Regions from separate parts of the Streptomyces sp. NPDC025651 genome, predicted to be linked through region 1. Evidence: riboswitches for the same ligand, from Rfam matches in the RefSeq annotation. Region 1 holds a riboswitch; the other holds the start of a gene.

Region 1 (4,404 bases):
CGCTGCGGCCGGCGTAGACCGCGGCGTCGTCGAGGATCTCCTCGATGCGCAGGAGCTGGTTGTACTTCGCGACGCGCTCGGAGCGGGCCGGGGCGCCGGTCTTGATCTGGCCGCAGTTGGTGGCGACGGCCAGGTCGGCGATGGTGACGTCCTCGGTCTCGCCGGAGCGGTGGGACATCATGCACTTGAAGCCGTTGCGCTGGGCCATCTCGACGGCGTCCAGGGTCTCGGTCAGCGAACCGATCTGGTTGACCTTGACGAGCAGGGCGTTGGCCGAGTTCTCCTCGATGCCGCGGGCCAGGCGCTCCGGGTTGGTGACGAACAGGTCGTCGCCGACCAGCTGCACCTTGTCGCCGAGCTTCTCGGTGATGACGTTCCAGCCGGCCCAGTCGTCCTCGAACAGCGGGTCCTCGATGGAGACGAGCGGGTACGAGGCGACGAGCTCCTCGTAGTACTCGGTCATCTCGGCGGCCGAGCGCTCCTTGCCCTCGAACTGGTACTTGCCGTCCTTGTAGAACTCGGACGCGGCGACGTCGAGGGCGAGCGCGATCTGCTCGCCGGGGACGTAACCGGCCTGCTTGATGGCCTCGAGGATGAGGTCGAGCGCGGCGCGGTTGGAGTCCAGGTTCGGGGCGAAGCCGCCCTCGTCGCCGAGGCCGGTCGACAGGCCCTTGTCCTTCAGGACCTTCTTGAGGGTGTGGTAGACCTCGGTGCCCCAGCGCAGGGCCTCGGAGAAGGACTCCGCGCCGATCGGGGCGATCATGAACTCCTGGATGTCGACGTTGGAGTCGGCGTGCGACCCACCGTTGAGGATGTTCATCATCGGGACGGGCAGCAGGTGCGCGTTCGGGCCGCCGAGGTAGCGGAACAGCGGCAGGTCGCTGGCCTCGGAGGCGGCGTGCGCGACTGCGAGCGAGACGCCGAGGATGGCGTTGGCGCCGAGCGAGCCCTTGTTGTCGGTGGCGTCCAGGTCGAACATGGCCTGGTCGATCAGGCGCTGCTCGGTGGCGTCGTAGCCGACGAGCTCCGGGCCGATCTGCTCGATGACGGCGAGGACGGCCTTCTCGACACCCTTGCCCTGGTAACGGTTCGGGTCACCGTCGCGAAGCTCGATGGCCTCGAAGGCACCGGTGGAGGCACCCGACGGAACGGCGGCACGACCCGTGCTGCCGTCGTCGAGGCCGACCTCGACCTCGACCGTGGGGTTGCCTCGGGAGTCCAGGATTTCCCGGGCTACGACGACGTCGATGGACGGCACGAGCATCTCCTTCTGGGATGTGACGCTTTTACGCGGGCCGCTTCGGCCCTGCGTCTCCTGAGCCTAACGGGCTCCGGAGCTTCGGCCAGCCGACCGCCCGTCCCGTGGGACGGCCAAGGGCCCAAATACCCGGGAAACGGGACGGAAGCCCGTGTTTCTACTGGCCGGTAGCTCGCTAGGGGCGAACACGGGGCCGGGCCGCGCGGACCGCGGGCTCCGGTTCGCCGGCGGCGGACATGGCCCGGCCCCGGTGCGTACGGGGGATACGCGCACCGGGGCCGGGAGCCCGTGGGGACGGGGGCCGGCCGTGCGTCCGCCGAGGCACGGCCGGTGTGGAGCCCTTAGCTGAGGTGCAGCTGCTGGCCCGGGTAGATGAAGTCGGCGTCGTCGATGATGTCGCCGTTGAGCTTGTAGACCTTCTGCCAGCCGCCCTTGACCTTGTGGTCCTCGGCGATCTTGGACAGGGTGTCGCCCGTCTTGACCTTGTACTCGCCGTCGCCCTTCTTGACCGTCTTGCCGGTCGGGGTCTCGACGGTCTTCTTGGTCTCGGTCTGCGGCGTCGGCTGCGGCTTCGGCGCGGCCTGCTGCTGCGGGGCCTGCTGCTGCGGAGCGGCCTGCTGCTGCGTCTTCTGCGGCTGCGGCTTGGTCTGCTGCTGCGGCTTGGCCTGCTCCTGCGAGCCGCCGCCGTTGTACGCGGCGCCCGAGAGACCGACGCCACAGCTCGGCCAGGCGCCCTTGCCCTGGCCCGCGAGGACCTTCTCGGCGATCTCGATCTGCTGCGCCTTGCTGGCCTTGTCGGCGGTGGGCGCGTACTTGGTGCCGCCGTACGCGGCCCAGGTGGAGGCGGAGAACTGCACGCCGCCGTAGTAGCCGTTGCCCGTGTTGATGGACCAGTTGCCGCCGGACTCGCACTGGGCGACCGCGTCCCACTCGGCACCGGTGGCGGCGTTGGCCGAACCGGCCGCCATCAGCGGGGCGGCGACGGCCGCGCCGGTGACGCCGACGAGCGTGGCGACACGGGTGGCCTTGGACGGGCGACGGTGCTTGCCCTTGCCGGAAAGCAGCATGAGTTGATCCCCTACACCGACGCCTGCGAGGTGAGCTGTCGGGTTCGGGCCGATGTGGTTGCCCGGCCGCGCTTCCTAGAGCGCGACTTCACCCCTAGCCGTTTCCGGCACTTACCTTGGGTCCCCCGCTCCTGCCTACGGCGCTCTTGAGCGACGACTGTTCCCGTCCGGCCGTTGGCAGGATTCGGCGTACCGACCGGCGGGGCCCGCAGTGGCGAGCGGTCACGACCGTAGCCACGCAATCCACCGAATTTCAAAGACGATCAGGCCTTCTGAGACCCATCTCTCACTCGCGCCAAACCGGACATACGGCGCGAAGTACCCGCCCGACTCTTCGTCAACTTCCGTTACTTTTCGCCCAGATCGAGGCTCTGACCGGGGAGGATGAGGTCCGGGTCGGCCCCGACGGTCTTCTTGTTCTCGCTGTAGAGCTCGTGCCATCCGCCGTCGACGTCGAGGTCGTGCGCGATGGCCGAGAGGTTGTCTCCGGAGCGCACCGTGTACGTCCCGTCGGCGACCTCGTCCGTGCGGTCGCCGCCGCGCGACGCGTGCCGTCCCGGACGGTCGCCCTCGCCGCCGGACGGGCTCTCGTCGGCGCGGTCGCCGCGGTGGCGGCCGCCGGACGAGTCCCCGGAGCCCTCGGACGGGTCGGTCGAGTCCTCGGACTCGGGCGAAGTGGTGTCCTTCTGGCCGGACTTGCCGGAGCCGCCCTTGCCGTCGCCCTTCTCGCCCTTGTCCTCCTGGTCTTCCTTGCCGCCCTTTTCACCGGACTTGTCGTGATTCTTCTCTCGGGACTCGTCGTCCGAACCGGGCGTGTCGCTCGCCTCGTCGGAGGGCTCCGGAGTCTTGGAGGCGTCGTCGGACGGCTCGTCCGTCTCCCCCTTCTCCTTCTCCTTCTCCGAGCCCTCGGGGGCCTTGGAGTCCTTGTCCTTGCCCTTGTCGTCGCCCTTGTCCTTGTCCTTGGCGTCCTCGGAGCCGGAGGGGTCGGACGGGTCGGACGGGTCCGAGGGCTGCGGCGTGACCGGGGCGCCGGGGTCGACGTCGGCCGCGGCGCCGTCCTGGGTCAGGCCCGCGATCGGGGCGCAGCTCGGCCAGGCGGCGGTGCCCTGGTCGTCGAGGATCTGCTCGGCGACGGCGATCTGCTGCGAGCGGCTCGCCTGGTCGGCGCTCGGCGCGTACGCGAGGCCGCCGTACCGCTCCCACGTCTCCTGGGAGAGCTGGAGCCCCCCGTAGTACCCGTTGCCGGGGTTGGCGCTCCACGCGCCGCCGCTCTCGCACTCGGCGAGCTTCTCCCACGTCGTGGTCTCTGCGGCACTGGCGCTGGTCGCGCCGAGCAGCGGGATGGCGATGGCTGATCCGGTGACTCCTGCCGCGACGATGAGGGCCGGGGCTTGGCGGGGGCGTCGGTGACGACCATTGCCGGAGAGCATGCGGTTGCCTTTCGGGAGACTATTGCGGCGACTTGTGCGCCTGGGGCGCTCAAGTCGTCGTGAACGTAGCCGCAGTCGAACGCTTGTCACAAGTCGATGCAGCGGAGATCACGTAAAAGTCACATCCGTGATGGCCCGTCAGTTCGGCGTCAATCGGACGTCGTTTTCTGTGCGGTCGTGAACTCCACGGGCAGGGTGCGCAGTCCGCGCATGATCAGCCCACCACGCCACCGCAAATCGGCAGGATCCGCCGCGAGTTGCAGGTCGGGGAGGCGGCGCAGGAGCGTCGCGAGGGCGGTCTGGCCCTCCAGGCGGGCGAGCGGGGCGCCGAGGCAGTAGTGGATTCCGTGCCCGTATCCGAGGTGCTGGTTGTCGCGGCGCGACAGGTCGAGGGTGTCGGGGTCGTCGAAGCGGGCGGGGTCGCGGTCGGCGGCGGCGAGGACGACGAGGACGGGGTCGCCGGCCGCGATGTCCTGCCCGCCGACGCTGAGCGGCTCGGTGGCGAAGCGCCAGGTGGCGAGCTCGACGGGGCCGTCGAAGCGGAGCAGTTCCTCCACGCCGGTCTCCAGGAGTGCGGTGTCGCCCTCCTGGACCGCCCTCTGCAGGCGCTCGCGCTGCTCGGGGTGGGTGAGCAGGGCGTACATGCCGT
Region 2 (4,404 bases), on a different contig from region 1:
CAGCGGCGAGTCGTCGCGGCTCTACAACCGGCTCGTGCGCCGCGACCGCACCGCCGTCGCCGCCGGGTTCGGCCTGCTGCGCCTCGCCGGAGCGCCCTCGCTCGGCTGGCTGGACGTGAAGACCTCCGGCGACGTCGAGGTGCCCGTCATCGAGGCCGCCGTCGACGAGGAACTCGCCCGCTTCGCCGCGGAGGGCCCCACTCCGGAGGAGATGGAGCGCGCCCAGGCACAGTTGGAGCGCGAGTGGCTCGACCGGCTCGGCACGGTCGCGGGCCGCGCCGACGAACTGTGCCGGTACGCCGTCCTGTTCGGTGACCCGCAGCTCGCCCTCACCGCCGTCCAGCGCGTCCTCGCCGTCACCGCGGAAGAGGTCCAGGAGGTCGCCAAGGCCCGGCTGCGCCCGGACAACCGCGCGGTGCTCGTGTACGAGCCCGTGTCCGCCGCCGACGAGACCGCCGACGAGAACACCGGTGACGCCGAGGAAGAGGAGGCGGCGAAGTGACCGAGGCCGCGACGATGCAGTTCCATCCCCAGCCACAGGCGGGCACGGCCAAGCCGTGGGCCTTCCCCGCGCCCGAGCGGGGCGCGCTCCCCAACGGCCTCACCGTGCTGCGCTGCCACCGCCCCGGCCAGCAGGTCGTCGCCGTGGAGATCCACCTCGAAGCGCCCCTGGACGCCGAACCCGAGGGCCTCGACGGCGTCGCCACGATCATGGCGAGGGCCTTCAACGAGGGCACGGACAAGCACTCCGCCGAGGAGTTCGCCGCCGAGCTCGACCGCTGCGGCGCGACGCTCGACGCGCACGCCGACCACCCCGGCGTCCGCGTCTCCCTCGAAGTGCCGGTCTCCCGCCTCCCGAAGGCGCTCGGCCTGCTCGCCGACGCCCTGCGCGCCCCCGCCTTCGCGGACAGCGAGATCGAGCGTCTCGTACGCAACCGCCTGGACGAGATCCCGCACGAGGCCGCCAACCCGGCGCGCCGCGCGGCCAAGGAGCTCTCCAGGCAGCTGTTCCCGGCCACCTCGCGCATGTCGCGCCCGCGCCAGGGCACCGAGGAGACGGTCGCCGCCATCGACTCGGCGGCGGTGCGGGCCTTCTACGAGAAGCACGTGCGTCCCGCCACGGCCACCCTCGTCGTGGTCGGCGACCTGGCGGGCACCGACCTGGACGCCGTCCTCGCGGACACCGTCGGCACCTGGACGGGCGGCACGGCCGAGCCGCTCCCGGTGCCGACGGTGACCGCCGACGACACCGGCCGCGTCGTCATCGTGGACCGCCCCGGCGCCGTCCAGACGCAGCTCCTGATCGGCCGCGTCGGCGCGGACCGGCACGACCGCGTCTGGCCCGCCCAGGTCCTCGGCACGTACTGCCTGGGCGGCACCCTCACCTCGCGCCTGGACCGTGTCCTGCGCGAGGAGAAGGGATACACCTACGGCGTACGGGCGTTCAGCCAGGTCCTGCGCTCCACTCCGGAGGGCACGGGCGCCGCGATGCTCGCCATCAGCGGCTCGGTCGACACCGCGTCCACGGGGCCCGCGCTCGACGACCTCTGGAAGGTCCTGCGCACCCTCGCCGCCGAGGGCCTCACGGACGCCGAGCGCGACGTGGCCGTGCAGAACCTGGTGGGCGTCGCCCCGCTCAAGTACGAGATGGCGGCCTCCGTGGCGGCCACCCTCGCCGATCAGGTCGAGCAGAACCTCCCGGACGACTTCCAGGCGCAGCTGTACCGGCAGTTGGCCGCCACCGGCACCGTGGAGGCCACCGCGGCAGTCGTGAGCGCCTTCCCGGAGGACCACCTGGTGACGATCCTCGTCGGGGACGCCGCGCAGATCGAGGAGCCCGTCAGGGCCCTCGGAATCGGCGACGTGAGTGTGGTCACGGGCTGAGTGACAGTCAGGACATATAGGGACCCCGGCGACCGTTTCGGCCGCCGGGGTCCCCATATGTCCGAATTCATATGGAGGTTGCCTGTCTGGCGTGTGGCGTGCGCTACAAAAGCCGAGTTCTGTTTGTCGATTGACAGATGTCCCGCTTAGCGTCGGTCCGGCTGTCCGTCACGCAGTACGCCGCATCCGCGGCACCGGACAGTCATCGCCGAGTCCCCGTACGGCGCGAGCCAGGGGAGCCGGGGACCCACATGTCCCCTGGGGTGAATCGGGCACCTTGCCGAGAGGCGAGGGACCCGTAGGAGACCTTCCTGCTCCGAACCCGTCAGCTAACCCGGTAGGCGAGAGGGAAGGAAAGGATCAGCCGCTTCATGGCGTTCACCCGTGCCACCGGGAAGCACCGTCGTCCGAGCCGCCTGACGCGCACGACCGCGAACGCCGCGGGCGTCGCCGCGCTCACCACCACCGGCGTCATCGGAGGCCTCGCGGGTCCGGCGTTCGCCGCGGCCGACGACGCGGCCATCGAGCACACCGGCCTCACTCAGGCGATCTCCGTGGGCGACTCGCTCGCCGCGAGCATCGACGCGCAGGCCGCCGCGCAGCAGCAGGCCGCCGACGACGCCGCTGCCGCCAAGAAGGCCGAAGAGGCCGCCAAGAAGAAGGCGGCCGAGGAGAAGCGCAAGGCCGAGGCCGAGGCGAAGGCGAAGGCCAAGAAGGAGCGCGAGGCCAAGGAGCGCGCCGCCCGCGAGGCCGAGCGCAAGCGCCTGAACACCTACGTCGCGCCGATCAGCGGCTCGTACGTCTCCACGGGCTACAAGACCGGCGGCGCCATGTGGTCCTCCGGCAGCCACACCGGCGTCGACTTCCACGCCGCGTCCGGCACCACGGTCCACGCGGTCGGCTCCGGCACCGTCGTCGAGGCCGGCTGGGGCGGTGCCTACGGCAACAACGTGGTCATCAAGATGAACGACGGCACGTACACCCAGTACGGCCACATGTCGTCCCTCAGCGTCACCGTCGGCCAGACGGTCACCCCGGGCCAGCAGATAGGCCTCTCGGGCTCCACCGGCAACTCCAGTGGCCCCCACCTCCACTTCGAGGCCCGCACCGGCGAGGACTACGGCTCGGACATCGACCCGGTCTCGTACCTGCGCTCGCACGGCGTCAACGTCTGACGACTCCCGTACGGCTCCCGTACGCCTCCGAAAGCCCCGGCTCTCCCCAGAGCCGGGGCTTTCGTGTCCCCGAGCACTGTTCCCGACCGGCCGTCCTTGGCCAAAAGATATCCATGGATTCCGGCCCGCCGTCGGAAATTCCGGCGCCCTGCAATAGAGTCACGGAACAAGCGAGAAAGAGCGTCGGTCGACCGCGTTTCGCGGGGATTAAGGCGGAGGTCCGGTCATGCGCATTCCCGCGCACTCGGTATGCACGGCCATCCGGGACGACATTGTCTCCGGCGTCCATGAAAGGGGCAGCCGGCTCACCGAGGAGCTCCTCGCGCGCCGCTACGGCGTCTCCCGCGTCCCCGTGCGCGAGGCCCTGCGCACCCTGGAAGCCGAGGGGTTCGTCGTCACGCGCAGGCACGCGGGCGCGTGCGTCGCCGAGCCCACGGAGCAGGAGGCCGCCGACCTCCTGGAGATACGGGCGCTGCTCGAACCGCTCGCCGCGGCCCGCGCCGCGCAGCGCCGCACCGACGCGCACCTCAAGGTCCTGCGCGGCCTCGTCAGGCTGGGCCGGGAGCGCTGCAGGAGCGGCCACGGCGAGGACCTGCGCGCACTGGGCGGCTGGTTCCACGACACGCTCGCCCAGGCGTCCGGCAGCCCCGGGCTCAGCGCGCTGCTCACCCAGCTCCGGCACAAGATCGCCTGGCTGTACGCCGTGCGGCAGCCGACGGCGCCGGCCGAGTCGTGGTCCGAGTACGCCGCGATCGTCGACGCGGTGGCCCGCGGGGACGCGGACCGGGCCAGGGCGCTCACCGCCGCGCACACCGAGCGGACGACGGCCGCGCACCGGTGGCGCCATACGCAGGTGCAGGCACGGGCGCAGGCGTATGCGCGGCCGGACGGCCTGGCGCGTGTGAGGGATTCGCAACACCCCGTAAACACGGCGGGCCTCCGGAATTAACGGAGGCGCCGTATACAAAGAGAGGTAATTCCGTACGCGCTTCTGCGGAGCGCGCCTTTTCGGTGCGCGTCTCTTTGGTGCGCGCGCATTTCTCTTTGCGCACATACGTCGATGGGGTCACCCGGAATTCCGGGTGACCCCATCGACGTATTGCTGAAGAACGTGTCCCAGAAGGAACGTGTCCTAGACCGTCTCCGGAAGCTCCTCGAGCCCCTCGGCGACCAGCTTCGCCAGACGGTCGAGGGCGGCGTCCGCACCCTCGGCGTCGGAGGCGAGCACGATCTCCTCGCCGCCCTGGGCACCCAGGCCGAGCACCGCGAGCATCGAGGCCGCGTTGACCGGGTTGCCGTCGGCCTTGGCGATCGTCACGGGGACGCCGGCGGCCGTGGCCGCACG

The links. A riboswitch is a leader RNA that binds a small molecule or an ion and turns the genes downstream of it on or off. The one in region 1 is predicted to bind cyclic di-AMP.
Region 2: linked by a shared signal. The riboswitch ahead of ACZ4D5_RS39460 (M23 family metallopeptidase) and the one ahead of ACZ4D5_RS31975 (transglycosylase family protein) in region 1 are both predicted to bind cyclic di-AMP.

Annotation. Positions count from the first base shown of each region.
Region 1 covers NZ_JBVHLZ010000010.1:296,171-300,574, reverse strand. The annotation lists gene eno (phosphopyruvate hydratase) at 1-1,264, opposite strand, end outside; gene ACZ4D5_RS31975 (transglycosylase family protein) at 1,600-2,325, opposite strand; cyclic di-AMP (ydaO/yuaA leader) riboswitch at 2,331-2,478, opposite strand; gene ACZ4D5_RS31970 (transglycosylase family protein) at 2,673-3,755, opposite strand; gene ACZ4D5_RS31965 (cytochrome P450 family protein) at 3,905-4,404, opposite strand, start outside.
Region 2 covers NZ_JBVHLZ010000017.1:46,201-50,604, forward strand. The annotation lists gene ACZ4D5_RS39450 (M16 family metallopeptidase) at 1-502, shown strand, start outside; gene ACZ4D5_RS39455 (M16 family metallopeptidase) at 499-1,884, shown strand; cyclic di-AMP (ydaO/yuaA leader) riboswitch at 2,081-2,243, shown strand; gene ACZ4D5_RS39460 (M23 family metallopeptidase) at 2,256-3,059, shown strand; gene ACZ4D5_RS39465 (GntR family transcriptional regulator) at 3,286-4,008, shown strand; gene ACZ4D5_RS39470 (HPr family phosphocarrier protein) at 4,192-4,404, opposite strand, start outside.